Regions from separate parts of the Bacillus sp. EB106-04-04-XG123 genome, predicted to be linked through region 1. Evidence: riboswitches for the same ligand, from Rfam matches in the RefSeq annotation. Region 1 holds a riboswitch; each other region holds the start of a gene.
The links. Region 1 has a riboswitch for thiamine pyrophosphate ahead of thiC (phosphomethylpyrimidine synthase ThiC). Riboswitches for the same ligand answer to the same signal wherever they lie in the genome.
Positions count from the first base shown of each region.

Region 2: linked by a shared signal. The riboswitch ahead of tenA (thiaminase II) and the one ahead of thiC (phosphomethylpyrimidine synthase ThiC) in region 1 are both predicted to bind thiamine pyrophosphate.
Region 3: linked by a shared signal. The riboswitch ahead of tenA (thiaminase II) and the one ahead of thiC (phosphomethylpyrimidine synthase ThiC) in region 1 are both predicted to bind thiamine pyrophosphate.

Region 1 is NZ_JBYTDZ010000005.1:304,760-310,964, forward strand. It holds gene nadA (quinolinate synthase NadA) at 1-980, shown strand, start outside; gene safA (SafA/ExsA family spore coat assembly protein) at 1,112-2,362, shown strand; gene AC3WTB_RS16520 (YhcN/YlaJ family sporulation lipoprotein) at 2,697-3,314, shown strand; gene AC3WTB_RS16525 (LysE family transporter) at 3,360-3,992, opposite strand; TPP riboswitch at 4,228-4,336, shown strand; gene thiC (phosphomethylpyrimidine synthase ThiC) at 4,463-6,205, shown strand, end outside.
Region 2 is NZ_JBYTDZ010000002.1:776,981-783,185, forward strand. It holds gene AC3WTB_RS09370 (methyl-accepting chemotaxis protein) at 1-421, opposite strand, end outside; gene AC3WTB_RS09375 (energy-coupling factor transporter transmembrane component T family protein) at 572-1,306, opposite strand; gene AC3WTB_RS09380 (ABC transporter ATP-binding protein) at 1,296-2,894, opposite strand; gene AC3WTB_RS09385 (ECF transporter S component) at 2,869-3,468, opposite strand; gene tenA (thiaminase II) at 3,465-4,151, opposite strand; TPP riboswitch at 4,239-4,342, opposite strand; gene AC3WTB_RS09395 (hypothetical protein) at 4,399-5,526, opposite strand; gene AC3WTB_RS09400 (type 1 glutamine amidotransferase domain-containing protein) at 5,665-6,205, opposite strand, start outside.
Region 3 is NZ_JBYTDZ010000001.1:703,822-710,026, forward strand. It holds gene AC3WTB_RS03650 (thiazole biosynthesis adenylyltransferase ThiF) at 1-92, opposite strand, end outside; gene AC3WTB_RS03655 (thiazole synthase) at 89-856, opposite strand; gene thiS (sulfur carrier protein ThiS) at 861-1,064, opposite strand; gene thiO (glycine oxidase ThiO) at 1,061-2,173, opposite strand; gene tenI (thiazole tautomerase TenI) at 2,157-2,774, opposite strand; gene tenA (thiaminase II) at 2,749-3,459, opposite strand; TPP riboswitch at 3,538-3,647, opposite strand; gene AC3WTB_RS03680 (monovalent cation:proton antiporter family protein) at 3,707-5,548, opposite strand; gene prpE (bis(5'-nucleosyl)-tetraphosphatase PrpE) at 5,711-6,205, shown strand, end outside.

The DNA of each region.
Region 1 (6,205 bases):
TACCGGGCCATCATTATCAAAAGGATGAGGTCATCGAATTTGCAGATGCAACAGGAGATTCATTGCAGCTGGCACAAATAGCGGCCGACAATCACGAGGCTGAATACATTGTGTTCTGCGGTGTTCACTTTATGGCAGAAACGGCAGATATGCTGTCAAACAAGAATCAAAGCGTCGTATTGCCAGATATGAGGGCAGGCTGTTCCATGGCAGATATGGCAAACATGAAACAAACAGACAGAGCATGGGAGCAGCTCACTGATCTGTTTGGAGATACAATACTTCCGCTTACGTATGTCAATTCAACAGCAGATATTAAAGCATTTGTCGGCAAGCATGGCGGGGCGACTGTTACTTCGTCAAACGCTAAAAAAGTACTCGAGTGGGCGCTGACGCAAAAAGAGCGGATCCTGTTTCTCCCTGATCAGCACCTAGGGCGTAATACGGCTTTTGATTTAGGGATTCCGCTAGAAGAAATGGCTGTCTGGGATCAGATAGAAGAAAAGCTCATTACCGATCAGCCGCTTTCCCGAATCAAGATGATTTTATGGAAAGGCCATTGCTCCGTACATGAGAAGTTTACCGTTCGGAATATAGAAGAAATGAGAAAAAAAGACCGTGACATTCAAATTCTTGTCCATCCTGAATGCACGCATGAGGTTGTAAGGGCTTCTGACTTAGCAGGTTCAACGAAATTTATTATTGATACGATCAAACAGGCGCCTGCAGGCAGCAAGTGGGCGATTGGAACAGAGATGAATTTAGTCAAACGGATCATAGCGCAGCACCCAGATAAACAAATTGAATCCCTTAACCCAGATATGTGTCCATGCTTGACGATGAACCGGATTGATCTGCCTCATTTGCTATGGTCACTTGAAAGCATTGAAAAGGGTCAGCCGGTCGGGTTGATACAGGTCAATGAAGACATCACGAAAGACGCTTTGCTTGCACTCGAGAAAATGCTCGCCATTAAATAATGATTCAGCCCCTCCTATCAGAAAACAAGTTTTTATCATATCGGCTTGTAAATAGGCATAAATTTATGTTGAAACATATTGTACTTCTGACATAACCGTTACGTTCACGTTTTGCATAGGAGGGGAAAACGTTGAAAATTCATATTGTGCAAAAAGGAGACTCCCTTTGGAAAATTTCAAAGAAATACGGAGTCGACTTTCAAGAATTGAAAAAACTAAATTCTCAGCTCAGTAATCCTGATTTGATCATGCCGGGTATGAAAATTAAAATTCCATCTAGTGGTGTTCCTGTGAAAACAGATCATCACAAATCAAAAGAAATGCCAAAAACGAAAGAACATCCGTATGTGAAAGAAAAGCCAAAAGATGTCGTGCAAGTGCAAGATACAAAACCGAAGGAAAAGCCAAATGAACCGGTACCTTATGTACCGCCAGTGCCAAAGATCGAGCAGCCAGTTTTTCCACAAGTCGATGTGAACTATTATCAGACCAATCTCTACCAGCCATTTACGCCTCCTCCCAAAAAAGATCATTATGAGAAAAAAGATCACGTTCACGAGAAAAAAGATCACAAAGATCATTTTCATCATGAGAATAAAGACCATAAAGATAACAAGGGTCATTTCCATCATGAAAATAAGGAACATAAAGATCACAAGGACCATTTTCATCATGAAAATAAAGGTCATTTAAAAGATGAAGTGGCAAAGGGATATGACCCGTTTATTCATATTCCGCATCAAAAAGAGGAGGGAAAAGACATGGAGCATGGCAATTACCCAAACCTTCCTAACTTCCCGCAAATGCCAAATGTGGGAGGGGCAGCGGTAGGAGGAGCGGCTGAAAATAACGAGCATCATCACCAGCATCATCATCATGAACCATATGATCCTTATTTTGGCTATGGTCATGGTCATTACATGCCAGCGATGTATCCATATCCGCAGCAAATGGTGCCGGCATCGCCAATTTTACCGGGATCAGGCCTATGTTATCCTATCCAGCCATATTATCACCATCATATGATGCCATATCCATACCCGGCTCATCCATATTATCCTGCGTATCAAGCGCCTGCTTACTACGGGGAAAATCATGAGCACCATGCAAACGACGGACATCACTGGCCTCACCATATGCATTCAAACGCCAATGCAAATGCTAACGTAAATCAAGGCTTTTATCCAAACGTCTCAAATGCCGCATACGGCAAGGAAGACTGCGGATGTGATGATGGCATGAAGCATCATCAGCCTTGGCCAGGACATTATCCGAATCCTGTTCCTTATGGCCAAATGGGAGCTTATCCAGCTCAGCCATATATGCAGCCATATCCAGGTCAATCCGTATTTGCAAGGCCGGAGGAGGAAGAAGAGGATTAATGACAGAAGGAACGATCTCAATCGTTCCTTTCAGCGTGTAGACAAACCCTCGCATTCGTTGTCAGGTCTGCGCTCCGGTGCTCACGAATGTCAAATTCGCTCCGCTCCTGTGCTCGTCCTTCCTAGAATGCATAGGTTTTCTATCACGCTGAAAAGAAGACAAAAGGTTAAAATCAAGAACATTTTAGCCTTTTGTCACCATACCAGAAGGAACGATCTCAATCGTTCCTTTTTTTGTTTATAACTGACAGCTTGATTTTCTTCCTAACTGTACATGCTAAAACAGAGCCTGTTTCGCGCTCATGAGATTGAATTTGTACAGGGGGTTTTTCGTTTGAAACAAAAATGGCAAAAAACAATCGCATTAGTGCTTCTTCCTATTGGGTTAACAGCATGTGGTACAAATGACAATGCAGGTGTAGATACAAGGCATAATCAATCAGGTCAGCCGGTCGGATATCATTCGAATAACCGTGCAGATGACAATAACCAAGATCATCAAGGACCAGTTTCTGAACTCATGGAAGGGATGAACGGTGGGAATACAACGAATGTTGATTATCGCACCCGTCCTCAAGCCGATGATCGAATGCCTCTTGCAGGTGGAGATGGACGCTACAGTCATGGAGATATGAACTATCATAACCAAATGTCGTTCTCAGGCTACGATAAACAAGAGAACATCCAGCGTTCAAGAAAAATTGCCAACCGCGTCAATAAAATGAATCACGTGGCAGACTCTCAAGTCATGGTGACGGATGAGAATGTGTATATTGCCATTAAATCAGATGGCCGCCTGACGTCAGAAGGCGTATCACAAGTAGAAGAAGCAGCGACTCGTTATGCAGATGGAAGAGCAGTCCAAGTCATGAAAGATGAAGGTGCATTCACACGCTTTAGAGATATGAGAAGAACGCAATTTGAAACAGGACAAACAGGCATGACCCGATAGTTTGACACAAAAAGGCTAAAGTTCATCACGAACTTTAGCCTTTTCTTAAAAATAAACCTTGATGCCTATATAAAATTCGTAAAAGAAATAACAGCCAAACCCTAATAATAAAATACCAGCAATAATGGATGTCCACTTGATCATCGTCCGATTCATCACTTTTCTTGTTAAGGATACAAGTGTGAGTAGACCAATGTCATGAAGGAGAATCCCTGCCAAAATACCGCCGGCAGCCAGCATAAATTCAGATGAATCTGTTTTTGTATAAGCATCCGCAAGTACAGCACCAAAAACAGAAACCCAGAACACAAGATTTCCAGGAGATACCGCCACGAGCAAGCCGTTTCGATATGTTTTCGCGAATGATTTATTGACCTTTTCTCCTGCTAAATGAATATCTTGATCCGCATTTTTAATGGAATCATATGCAAGAATCATTAAAAATACAGCTCCAATCAGCCAGAGCGGGATTTGAACAAACGGCAAAGATAAAAACTGAGCAAATCCAGCATATAAAGCCAAGATGAGTAATAAGTCTATGGTCATACCGCCTGCTCCGACAGTTAAACCATGAAAAAATCCGTTTTTCAGTCCCTGTTTTGTCATTTCAACCGTGATTGCTCCAACAGGCAGAGCAATTGAGAATCCTACGACGATAAATGTGAGAAATGTTTGCAATCGACTAGAACTTCCTTTGAATATATTGTATAAAAATTCTCCGTTTAGATTAATTATACATAATAGGAGAAAAGGATCAATGATTATTTCAGATTTAATTGAAATGAGTGAGATAGATGATGTATAGAAGACTGTATATCAACATGATCCATAATGCTTGTAGGGGAAAGGAACTATTTTCCTGAATCTTCTTTTCTTCATGATTTCTCTATGCTACACTGATGTGGAAATCAATAAAAGTGACTAGGGGTGCCCGCAAAATGGGCTGAGAGAGAAGTTTAGCTTCTTAACCCTTTGGACCTGATCTGGCTCGTACCAGCGTGGGGAAGTTGAAGATGATGCATGTATCATATCAATAATATGCATGTTTATTTCTGACGACGAAACCAGGTTCTTTAAATAGAGCCTGGTTTTTTGCTGGTGCTGATTCCATCCTGTCCGGTGACAAGAAGAAAAGGAGAGAACAGCAAATGAAAGAAAAGAAAAGTGTCCCATCCAATCAATCATTGTTATCCAGCTTTGACGGCAGCCATAAGGTGTATGAGAAAGGATCAAGACCCGATATCTTAGTGCCAAAAAGAGAGATCACGCTCTCACATACTGTGACAGAGGCGGGCAACATAAAAAATGAAGCAGTCCGTGTATACGATACGAGTGGACCGTACACCGATGAGAACGTTCATATTGACGTCACAAAGGGGTTAAAGCGTCTTAGGGCAACATGGATTGAAGAAAGAGGAGATACAGAAAACTATGAAGGGCGTCATGTAAGACCGGAGGATAATGGATACCGTTCAAAGGGGAATGAATCTATTCATTCTATCCAGACTGATTTTCATCATATGCCACTCCGCGCGAAACAAGGAGCGCGCGTGACGCAAATGCATTATGCCAAAAAAGGCATCATTACGCCTGAAATGGAGTTTATCGCAATAAGAGAAGAGCTAAGCCCTGAGTTCGTTAGAGAGGAAGTAGCGAGCGGAAGAGCCGTCATTCCTTCAAATATTAACCATCCAGAAAGTGAACCAATGATTATCGGAAGAAATTTTCATGTCAAAATCAATGCGAATATTGGCAATTCAGCTGTCACGTCATCCATTGATGAAGAGGTTGAAAAAATGACATGGGCGATCAGATGGGGGGCAGATACAATGATGGATCTGTCTACTGGAAAGGATATTCATACAACGAGAGAATGGATCATCCGGAATTGCCCAGTCCCAGTAGGAACCGTTCCCATCTATCAGGCCCTTGAAAAAGTGAATGGAGTCGCAGAAGATTTGACGTGGGATGTGTACAGGGACACATTAATTGAACAAGCGGAGCAAGGTGTAGACTATTTCACGATTCATGCTGGCGTACTGTTAAGATATATTCCGCTCACTGTCGATCGGGTGACTGGAATTGTTTCAAGAGGCGGTGCAATTATGGCAAGATGGTGTCTTGCTCATCATCAAGAGAATTTCCTCTACACTCACTTCGAAGACATTTGTGAAATTATGAAAAAATATGATATCGCCTTTTCACTTGGAGATGGACTTAGACCAGGCTCGATTGCTGATGCCAATGATGAGGCGCAGTTTGCAGAGCTGGAAACGTTAGGTGAGTTAACAGAGATTGCTTGGAAACATGATGTGCAGGTAATGATTGAAGGGCCCGGACATGTCCCAATGGATAAAATCAAAGAGAATGTGGACAAGCAAATGGACATTTGCAAGGAAGCACCATTTTATACGTTAGGGCCTCTTACAACAGATATCGCACCTGGGTATGATCACATTACATCCGCGATCGGTGCGGCCATGATCGGCTGGTACGGAACAGCAATGCTGTGCTATGTAACGCCAAAAGAGCATTTAGGTCTGCCGAACAAAGAAGATGTGAGAGAAGGCGTGATCGCCTATAAAATTGCTGCACATGCTGCTGATCTAGCAAAAGGACATCCTGCGGCTCAAAAGCGCGATGATGCTTTATCGAAAGCGAGGTTTGAATTTAGGTGGCGGGACCAATTCAACCTGTCACTTGATCCAGAAAGAGCCTTGGCGTTCCATGATGAAACATTGCCTGCCGAAGGCGCTAAAACCGCTCACTTTTGCTCGATGTGCGGACCGAAGTTTTGCAGTATGAAAATTTCTCATGATATCCGCAATCAATCTGAAGAAGTGAAAAGAGAGATGGAAAAGAAGGCGAAGGAGTTTGTCAGTCAAGGAAGT
Region 2 (6,205 bases), on a different contig from region 1:
GTAGTTCCTCTGAATGTGCGGCAACCTGCTGTACCATTGCGACTAGTTTTTCGGAAGCTTCGTTGCTCTCCGTCATGATGTGCTCTAATCGTTGTTGATTGGTTTGGTCATAGGCCACACAGAAGGCAGCAACCACTTGACCTGATTCATCAGTAATTGGAACGGCTACGATATCCATTGGAATCCCGTATACTTCTTTCGGAATTTGGATAAACGATGGTTCTCTCCCATTTTTCAGCATCGCAAAGTTTTGGAATCCAGGATCTACTGTATCACCAGCTTTAAATCCTAAATCAATATTCCCATGTTGCTGATAATAAAGAACCTTCTCTTTCCCTAAAACAGAAAAGGTTAGCTGTTCTCTCATAGCAAGTCCAATGATTGGTAAAGCGTCTATAATGTTATCAATTCTCTGTGACATTCGCTTACGTTCATCCTCTCTTTTTCTCAGTACACCTTCTTTATCGGTTCGTTATATGATCTATTACAGCCTGTAATGTGTACTAATATCAATCAAATGACCTAAGATATATAAAAAGCCCACATTCTATCAAGAGAATGTGGGTGTTTTTTAAACAAGGTAAATGCACATGAAGACACTGATACCGATGAGAAAAAGATACATATAGTCAATCCATGAGGTGCTCATGATATGATAATACGTTCGCTCTCTCGTCCCTGTGAAGCCCCTGGCTTCCATTGCAATCGCTAAGCGTTCTGATTTTCGTACGCCCTGCGTAAAAAGAGGTAATGCATAACGCATAAAGGCCTTCCAGCTGTTTTTTTGCTTGTAGCCTCTGATTTTATGTGCAGCTTTCATTTGTTTTAATTCACTTTGAAATAACGGAATAAACCGGAACCCGGCAAGCATTCCATACGCCCATTTTGGGGACATTCGGCATTGATGAATCAAACTCATCATAAATGCCGTCAAATCTGTGGTGGACGTAAAAAGGAGGCCAAATGTCACAAATCCAAGCATTCTGAAAGCGATGGTGAGACCATTTCTTAAACTCTCCTCCGTGATATGAAACCACGCCCACTTCCAAACAGTATGATCCCCCTTGCCGAATGCCGCCATCATCCAAAAGACGAGAATAAAAAAGAGCAGATAAGGGACAAGCCTTGTGATGAGATACTTCATATTCCATCCACCTAAAACAAGTCCAATGCCAAGAGCAAACAGCCAGATGATAAAGGTTGTTTTAGGATCAGATATCGCCATGAGGCAGCCCATCGCAAGCAAGTGAGCGAGTAATTTCATGACTGGATTCACAGTAGAAAGAAAGGAATGATTACTTTGCAATCGTCAGCACATCCTTTCTTTCTGCCACATAGCGATAATGTAAAGGAGCTCTCAGCTGATAAGCATCGACAAGTTCCTGATTTGAAAATAAATCATAAGGGGTGCCATCATATACATGCTTGCCTTGATGAAAAAGAAGCACTTGATCGGCACATTCATCGACAAGCTCCATATCATGTGTAACCATCACAATGGTCGTGCCATGGCGCTGCCGCTCTTTTAAACGCCTCATTAATTCCTTCGCCGTTTTTTCATCCTGCCCGAAAGTCGGTTCATCTAACAGCAATACATCTTGATCAAAAAGGAGCATCGTGGCAACACTCAATCTTCTTTTTTGCCCTAAACTTAAGGTGAAGGGATGTGCTTTTGCATGCTTCTCTAAACCGAACTCTTTCAGCAGCTGAACCGTTTTTTCTTGTACGACTGATTCTGGCCAGTTTCGCTGTCTGCCGCCAAAGGCGATTTCATCGAATACTGTGTCTTGTATAAATTGAAGCTCCGGATTTTGAAACACAAAGCCTGCTTTTTCATAGAGTAGTCGGTCAGACCATTTTTTAAGGTCTGTTTCTTTTAAGTAAATATGACCTTTTTTAGCTGGCTCTAAGCGGATCAAATGTTTGAGACACGTACTTTTTCCGCTCCCATTTTCTCCAATAATCGCCACCCAATCTCCTGCTTTGATATCAAGCTGAAGGTTACTCATAATCCTTTTTTTCCCGTAGCTTAATTGAAGATTTTCTGTACGAATCATTGTCTCTCGTTCGATTGACGGCACTTTTTCATGCTGCGCTTTTCTTGCTTCATAGGTTTGCATAAAGGTTTGACTCAGTGGATGAAATGGATCTTGAATAATCGTGGACCATTTCTCGGGAAATAATTTTGGCCGCCAAATTCCTGCCTCTTTCATTTCTTCCTCATATGTCACGAGCACATCTTTTGGAGCTCCATCTGCTAAAATGCTGCCTTGATCATCTAATAAAATCACCCGATCCATCCATTCGATGACTCCGTCAAGCACATGCTCTACAAAAATCATGGTTTGCTGCTGATCGGCTGCAAGCTGCTGCAGCAGTTGAAATATGTCCATTCTACCTGCCGGGTCAAGCTGTGCGGTTGGTTCATCAAAGAATAGAACATCCGGCTGTAATGCTAGTAAACAAGCAAGTGCCAATCGCTGCTTCATGCCGCCAGATAAAGTGTGAATCTCTGTATGCGGATCGACATTCAGTTGGACTTTTTGCATGAGCTGCTGAATGATGTCATCCATCTCTTCACGTGGGACGGAACGATTCTCTAAGCTAAAGGCAATTTCTTCATTGACGCGGTGCATACAAAACTGAGAGTCTGGATCTTGAAACATGACGCCTGTATGTCTTTGTAACACCACTTCGCCCTGCATGTCAGCTTCCACATGCTCTGGAATGATTCCAGCCAGAACCGAAATGAGCGTGGATTTCCCGCTTCCGCTCGGTCCTAAAATAAGCACCTTTTCCCCTTTTTGAATCGTAAGAGAGATTTGATGCAAAACTGGCTTAGGCTGTTCATAAAAACGGACAGTCAGATCATTGCACGCGAGAAATGAATTCATGCTGTTCACCTTTATTTCGTTTTTCTTTCATGATGGCATATTGATTGAGTACACCAGTTTTGGATAGTGCCTCCACCACCACTTTCGCAAGGCATCCGCCAAGTATCATTCCACTAATGATTTGAGTCACAAGCGTCATAAGTAAAACTTGAGGCGTATAATATCCGAAGCCATTTGCCACGAGACTGTACGCCATCGCTCCGATAGCGGCAAAGGCACCAGACAGCATCAGTGTCCACATGCGGTATCGTTTATACCCAAAAAGAGCGAAGGCGATTTCTGCCCCAAGCCCTTGGCATACACCAATCAGCAGAGCTGAAAGTCCGAAGTGGCTGCCTGTCAATAATTCCACAGCCGCGGCAGCTGTTTCCGCAATCAGGGCAGCCCCCGGCTTTTGAATGATATACGCAACGATTGGACTGGCAATGACCCATATTCCAAACATGATATTGCCTCCTGCTGGGCCAACAAGTGCTGTAATCGGTAAGTAAAGTGTGGACCATCCTAAATAGATCACACCGCACGCAACGGATAAAATCACGGCAAGGACGACTTCTTTCATCTTCCATGTCATGATGTATGCACCTCCAGTTGAACTGGCCACTCTTCAACAGTAAAGGCCATTTCCCAAAACTTGTACTCGAGCTGGCAGCTTAAGATAAAATGCTGTTTCATTTTTTCCTTTTCCTTCTCACTTGCTGCTTCTGCCAATTGATCGAGCCGTTTGCAAAGCTCACCTGTGACAGAATCGGTTAACCCTCCATAAAACGTGATCCATTCATAAAACGGATGTGACAGGTCTGGCTGCACATCTGTGAGCATTCGTTTCCCTATTTCCCAATATGTCCAAGGACATGGAAGCAGGACAGCGATGATTTCACCAAGCGTACCTTCCTGTGCGACTTGCAGCATGTGATGAATATAGTGATGAGCACTCGGAGCCAAAGAAGCACCTTGGAGCTCATCATACGCTACTCCTGCCACTCGGCAAAGGTTTTGATGAGGGTGCGTTTCACTATCTAGTACAAACGCAATCTGCTGATGAAAAAACGCAATATCCTCTCTGTCTGTACATCTGCTGAGCGCTGCTGCATAAATTTTAATGAATGCTTGTAAGTATTCTGCATCCTGTTTGACATAATGAATGATCTGTTCCTTTTCCAGCTTTCCTGCTGCCAGGCCTCTAACGAACGGATGCTGATAAATGGCTTCAAATAACGGTTCTGCTTCTTTCCTTAATTGCGTAGAAAATGTCATAAAAAAAGCCTCCTCTTCTTCAGTTGAATAAATGAAAAAGCCACCCCAAATGGAGCGGCCTTCTTATCGATTCAATCATGAATAAGACAAGGTCCAGCTCCACTTCCCTCCGCTAGTACGAACTAGATCAGGTTCAAAGGGTCCAAGATTTTCTCTTGTCTCAGTCATACATGACTCCCCTAGTGGACTTTTGTCATTTAATTATCTTTACTCTACACATGTGGCGATTTGATGTCAACCGCCTTTCTTAATTCAACGTTCTGATTGTTGGCAGTTTCTCGATTCCTGCAGCATAGTAGAAATTCAACACACTGAAGAAATCAATTGGCTTTCCTGTTTTTAAATCTACAGCTAAAATATGATCACCGTAATTTGTCATATCATCAATATCTAAGCGTCTTGGTGTTGTCTTCCCAAGTGTATCAACAAAGCTACTATGGTAGTACTGCCCGCTAGCAAACGATGATTCATGATACATAAATAAAGTCTCCACATCTAAGTAGACGAGAATGGCCTCTGAGGAACTTGCGTATGGAGCAGAGTACGACACTGGTGCCGAAATACTTTTCACCTTCACACTGTCAACAGAATGAGTTCTCTGTTCATATTTTCCATCATATGAGAAGTAAAATACACGCTCCCATTTATAATCGGCGGTCTTAGATTGTTTGTTATACACTTTTGTACCATTTGCGAAAACATCCCCATTGGCATACGTAGCGACAAAGTATTGCAATGTTGATGACAGGGATTCAGCACCTGTGAAATTTGGTGGGTTTTTGGCATTTACCTGTAATGTATATGAGTCTCCAAAGTCTCCACCACTGGTAATACCAAACGCATAATCACCCGCTGGTAAATTGCTTAACGCAAGCAGACTGCCTGCCGGTTGAATAAGATCCGTTGGGTAGGCTTGTCCTGTTTCATAATCAACAACAAACAATTGAACGAAATAATCAGGGTTTGAAGAAGTAATCCGGCTGATGAGTGCCTGAGGTGAAGATGTGCTTAAAAACCATAAATCAACTGGGTCTTCCTCTGTTAAGACAGCCGATTGATTTATGGCTAGTCCATCAATGGAGCGAACGGCAGACGTGCGCATTTTGCCATCTTTAGCAGCTTTTCGTTTGATACTGATTCCTTTCTTCTTATTCACTTTAAATGATTTTTTCACTTGCTTCTGTTGGATAGCGGTTCCTTCATCCTGCTTCAAAAACGACTCTTGCACTTGCTGAATCGCTTTTTCTGTCAGGAGTGATTGTTTCCCACTTGATTTTGGTGCTTCTTCTGCTTTTAATGCTGGTGAAAACAAACCTGTTGCGATGAGTAAAACAGACAGTAAAGCTGCAGTGATTTTGACATAAAATGCTCTCACAGGAACATCCCCTTTTCCTCTTTTGGGTTTTTTACCCTGTGATAATTTTACCATTATTCCAATCATTGTTTTGGTCTTTTTTGGGACATTTTTATAACAAAAAAACCAGCCGCATGTAACGGCTGGTTTTTGATCGTTTTATGCAATAGTTTTAACAAACAAACGTGCTGTTTCTGCACTTGATCCTGGGTTTTGTCCAGTAATGATTTGTCCGTCAACGACAGCAAATGGCGCAAAGGCATCTCCTTTTTCAAACGCTGCCCCCTGCTCACGAAGTTTTGTTTCCAATAAAAATGGAACCTTTGGTGTCAGCTGCACGGCTTCCTCTTCTTCGTTGGTGAAGCCTGTGATTTTTTTGCCTTCGATAAATGATTTGCCATTTTCGTCCTTCACATCAACGAATGCTGAAACACCATGACAAACGGCTCCGATCGCACCATTTTTATCTGAAACCGCTAAGATCGCATCCGCTACCAATTGATTAGACGCAAAGTCGATCATAGGGCCGTGTCCCCCAGCAAAGAAAATGCCGTCATAATCAGCTGGATTCACATCTGTAAGCGCCTTTGTGTCTTGAAGTCGTTCATACACATCTTGATATTGCGCTGGAACACCTTCAGGAATTGAATTTTTGTCAATTGGTACAGTGCCACCTTGAATAGAGACAATTTGTACTTCT
Region 3 (6,205 bases), on a different contig from region 1:
CCAATAATGACCGCCTTTGATTCATTTAGCCGCTTTTGTCCCTCTGTTCCAATTGGCTGAAAAAGCTCTTGGCGTGAATAACGAGTGCTCAAAATGACGGCATTCCTTCCTGTGGACTGCTCGCTGTCCCATAGTTTTTCAGGGGAATACGTCCTGCCTCATAGCCTAGTCTTCCTGATTCAATCGCCAGTTTCATTGCTTTTGCCATTTTCACAGGATCCTTTGCACCAGAGACAGCGGTATTTAGTAATACTGCGTCAGCTCCAAGCTCCATCGCATAAGCTGCATCCTTTGGAGAGCCTACGCCAGCATCAATAATGACCGGCACCTTCGCCTGTTCGATAATAAATGAGAGATTCAAAGGATTTAGTAAGCCTTGGCCTGAACCAATCGGAGAAGCACCTGGCATGATGGCGTGGACACCGAGTTCTTCTAATTTTCTTGCGAGCACCACATCATCAGATGTATATGGCAGCACGATAAACCCTTCTTCGAGCAGCATTTCAGATGCTTTTAATGTTTCAACTGGATCTGGCAAAAGAGACCTTGAACAGCCAATGACTTCTACCTTGATCATGTCACACAGACCAGAAGCCTTTGCTAAACGGGCAATACGCACTGCCTCTTCTGCTGTACTTGCACCAGCTGTATTCGGAAGCAGTGTATATCTTGATAAATCAAGCTGCTCCAGAAAATTAGGCTGAGATGCTTCGAATATGTTCATTCTTCTGACAGCAAAGGTTAAAATTTCGGCTTCCGATACGTTCACCGCTTCTTTTTGAACCTCAAATGATGGGTACTTCCCTGTTCCGAGTAATAGTCTTGATGTGAATGTTTTTCCGCCAATGTGCAGCATTGGATCATCCTCCTCCTACAAAATGAACGATTTCAATCGTGTCATTTGGTTGAATGACTACTTGTTGAAACGCTTCTTTATCAATAATTTCTTGGTTCTTTTCAACGATCACCACACGGTTTTCAAGCTGATAGGCTGATAGCAGATCATAGATCGTTCCATTCTCTTGATCGAAGTCAACGATTCTGCCATTCAATTGAATCTTCATACGAATAGTGCCTCCTTTCGTCCAATACGAAATGCGTGAAGCCATTCCTCTTTGACCGGTTTGTCTAATATGAGGTCACGAATGATTTCTCCAGTAATCGGCGCAAGTAAAATGCCATTCCTGTAATGCCCTGCAGCAAAAAGAATACGCTTGTCTTCTGGATGTCTTCCGATATAGGGATGCCGGTCGTTTGTCGCCGGACGAAGGCCTGCCCAGCACTCTTCAATCGGCATCTCTTTAATAGAAGGCATAAGCTGAGACGCCTTTTGAATCACAGTTTCCACTCCGCCAAGCGTTGGAACAGCCTGCCACTCGTTTGGCTTCATCGTTGCACCGATAACAAGCTTTCCGCTATCTCGCTGAACGATATAACAATGATCATGATAAATGGTGTGTGCGAGCGCTGGACCGTTATTCCATACAGACACACATTCTCCTTTTACTGGATAAAGAGAATGCGATAATCCGAGCTCTTCAAAAAAACGGCCAGACCATACACCACTTGCAACTGTCAGGTCATCACATGTGAATGTGCCCTTCGTTGTTCTGACAGTTAACACTTCTTTGTCCCGCTTCACTTCGATCACAGGTGTACACTCTTTCACATCTGCTCCGTACCGGACCGCCGCCTGCCACAAAGCCCTGCATACAGCGTAAGGCTCCACATGCACATCCTCTTCAATCAAACCTGCTCCCAGCATGTGATCTGTTACTTGAGGCATGCATTTTTTTACGCTGCTTGCGTCAAGCCACTTAAATGTAGACAAATGCTGCATCCGGCAAAGGGCCTGCTTCTCTTCTTCAGTAAAGGCGACCTTCATAATGCCGCCTGCTGAAGTCCGAATATCAATGCCTGATTCATGCAAAAGATCGACCTTTAATTTTTCGTATAATGCCTGGCTTGCTCTGCCTGCCTGAAAGAAAATATCCTCATGCCCCTCTCCTTCAGCATGTGCACCGAGCATCCCGGCAGCCGCACTTGTCGTTTGCTTCCCTATCTCATTCGCTTCAAATAAGACCACCTGTTTTCCTGCTTTTGCAAGGTGATAGGCGATTGACATCCCTATGATTCCACCACCAATGATTGCAACGTCATAATGCTTTTTCATAAGGATTCTCCTTTACCTTTTCAGAAAATGCTTGTGCCATCATACGCGGCTGATGATGAGTAAATATCCCAGACATGACAGCGATTCCTTTCACATGAGCATGTTTCAATTCTGGAACTCGTTCTGGGGTCATCCCGCCGATGGCCACCACTGGAATTGTTAGTGCAGAAGTCAGTTCTTTCACAAGCTGTACACCTCTTGCCTGGAGTCCTGGTTTACAAGAGGTGTCATATACGTGCCCAAACATGACATACTCTGCTCCATTTTTCTCTGCTGCTTTCGCTTCTTCTATCGAATGGACGGACACCCCTGCATGAAGGTGAGGGAATTTTCTTCGCAGCTCCTTCGGCGAAAAGCTATGGCCCGGAAGATGCACCCTGTGAATATTGGTTAGCAGCGCCACGTCTACTCGGTCATTGATCACGAGCTTTTCTTTCGGTACACCTTCTAAAAGGAGATTCTTCACGAGATCAACAAGCTCACCTGCTGTTTTAGACCGTTCCCGAATATGAATAAAATCCACTTCAGACGCAATGGCTTTTATTTGTTTGATCAGTTCACCCGCAGGAAGCGAATCATTTGTCACTGCGTGGAGTTCCATTTGCACCAACCCCATCTAAGCATGCTGTTTGCCACAATTCTTTTTGATACGCCATCTCCCAAAAGTGATATTCGTAATAGCTTGAAATCACAAAATTTTCTTTCATATTGGCGCGTACATGTTCTGGTGCTTTTTCTGCTAGTTCATCAAAGCGGTTCACCTGTTCGAAAACGAGTTCCTTAAACCAATCGCCTCCATATGTCAAAATCCATTCTTGGTAAATTGGATGGTCAGGTGTTGTTTGTTTCAGCTTTTCACCTACCTCATAATAGAGCCAGTAACACGGTAATAACGCGGCTAAAATCTCTTCAAACCGTCCGCTTTTTACAGACCGGTACATATGAGAGGTATACGCATAAGCAGTCGGGGAAGGCTTAAAGTTCTCAATGGCTTCATCAGAAATTTGCAGAAGCTCTGTAAATTTCCTATGCAGGGACAGCTCTGCTTCATACGTGCCCTGGGCATGATACGCCATTCTGCCCGTCGTATGTAAGTCCTCACTAATCGCCGCTCCATATGCCTGCACCTTTGCAAAATGAGTTAAATAATACGAATCCTGCATCACGTAATAAGTGAAACGATCGAGTGAAAGTGTGCCATCCCCAATCCCTTTGACAAAAGGATGCGTAAAGCTTCCATTCCACCATGTTGCTGCAGCCTCTTTACATTCTGTTGAAAACGTCATGTTCCTCTCCTCCTGTTTTTCCATATAAAAAAGCCACTTTCCGCGTGGAAAGTGGCTTGGAATTTGTAAAAAGCATAGTCAAAAACCGCACCACTTCCCTACGCAGGTATGAACCTGTTCAGGTAATGAGGGTCTAAAAGTCGACACTTTTATCTCAGCCCTTTTAAAGGACTCCCCTAGTGGATCAAATATATGATGTTGTACCTCTATCTTAATCAGGAATTGTTCATTGGTCAAGCGTTCATTGTCATTCTAATTGCGCTCTTAGTCCTGCCACATACTCCCTGGAGCCCGATACAAGCACACGGTCGCCGCTTCTAAGTGTCGTATCTCCATGCGGTACTAAGCTGTCTACTCCTCTGAAAATACGGACAAATACCAAGTCACCGGTGAAAGGAAATTCTCTCAGCATGACATTATGATAACGATGATTGTTCATTTGAATTTGATACAAAGAAGAATCCTCATTTGTTAGCAATCGAATCGCATCAGGTGCTTCAATCAAAGCTCTTAGCACCGTTTTAGATGAAAGGAAAGTAGAAAACGTATCAATGCCCGCTTCCTTCAATGTCAGCTCTGCCTCAGCTTTGTTGACACTTGCAATGACTTGTTTTGAACCTTCTTCTTTTGCAAATAAAGCAATTTCCTTATTTTTTGTCTCACTGCCTGTTGCGACGACAAGGACATCCTCTTGGCCGACGCCAGCCTTTCTCAGCGTCTCATCGTCGTATTGTTCAATTGATTCGACTTCAAAGATAGAGTCTGCCAGCAGTGCTTCCTTATTTTCTTGAAACACATGCAAAATCCGAATGTCATATTCATCCTGATGCAAATCAAGTGTGACAGGTAAGGTCAGCTGATTTGCACCAATAAAGGTCACACGCTTCTTATGGCTCGCCGCTTGTTCTTTTTTAAAGAGCGCTTTAAACCAAACAGGTGTTAAAATACTCGTTAGCACAGCAACTAAAATCAGCGCTCCAGACATTTTATGATCAATGACACCGAGCCGCTCACCAATCGTCGCAGCTGCAATGACGAGAGATAACGTTGAAGTTAATAAAAAGCCGGAGCCGATGACCTTATTCATGTCATACCATTTTTTCAAATAAAGAATTGGGATGAGCTTACTGATAAGCAACGCAATAAACAGCAGCGGAATCATGATCATAATCGTCGGATCCTTAAACAGTGCCCATATATTCAGATCCACTCCGACCATCACAAAAAAGATCGGGATTAAAAATCCGTAGCCAAATGAATCCAGCTGCTGAACGAGCTCTTTATTTGGCGAAAGAAGGGACACAAGTACGCCAGCTAAAAACGCCCCAAGAATATTTTCAGCCCCGAGTGATTCAGATAAGGCAACTAAGACTATAATGAGAGTAAAGATTGCCCTTGTCCCAATTTGCACGGTTCCTTTTGACATCGACTGAAAAATTGACTTTGTCTTAAATACGCGGCCAAATAAATAAAGAAGAATGCCTGCAGCAAATAATAAGAGCAGAAGCCACATGTTCCCTGTTCCATCTCCATAAATGGAGGAAAACACAGCAAGTAAAATCATCGTGACCAAATCAGCAATGACAGCTACAAGCAGAATGATTTGACCGATATTCGTCTGCATCAACTTTTCCTCTTTTAAGGTTGGAACCACTACGCCTAATGAGATGGTAGAGATAATGAGCGTCATTAAAAAGGCATTTTGGATAAACCCTGCGAGTACAAACGCATAGGACAGGATAAAAGAAATACAAAATACCCCAAGAAAAATAATGGTGGCTGCTTTAAATGTATTTGGTTCTTTTAAACCATTTGGAAGTTCTCGTGCTTTCTTCTTTGACTCAAAAGAAGAAAAATCTATTTCAAGTCCACTTAAAAACATCAGAAAAATAAAACCGAGCATGGATAATGTATCTAACCACGCATCATGTTCGACAACCAGTTGAAGACCGCTTTTCCCAATGATGAGCCCCATGATGATTTCAGCTACAACGACCGGGATGGTCAGCTTAAATCGGTGCAATAAAATAGGGGTGAAAAAGGCGACAATAATAACGACAACGAGTGATGAAACAGATGTATGCTCCATTGGCTAAAGCCTCCTAACATTCATGTTTAATTTTATAAGTCTTACGTTAAAGCATTGATTCTAACAATTGCCTAAATGAAATGAAAGCCATTCGTTATATTTTCTAAAATTCAAACTTCTTTATATCCGACGAATGGATGAAAAAAATCAGGAGGAAACCTTATGAAATTCGATATCATTGGCGATATCCACGGCTGCTACGAAGAGCTGCTTACCCTCATACACAAACTAGGATACGAACTCAAACATGGATTACCCGTCCATCCTGATAAGAGAACGCTGGCCCTTGTTGGTGATTTAACAGATCGAGGGCCTCAGTCAGTAGACGTCATGCGATTTGTCATTCATGCCTATTCACACGGCGCAATCCGCTATGTACCTGGCAACCATTGCTTTAAGCTTTATCGCTATTTAAAAGGAAATCCCGTCAAATTGCTTCATGGCATCGAAACGACAGTGAACGAAATAAAAAAACTGCCAATTCATGAACAAAACAAATTGTCACATGAATTTAAGCAGTTATTCGAGAAGGCTCCGCTTTATGATGTACTCATTCCTGATGAGCTGATCATTGCACACGCAGCGATGAAGGAAAAGGATATTGGAAAAAAGCCGAATAAACAGATGCGGTCCTATTTATTATTTGGTGCCGTCACA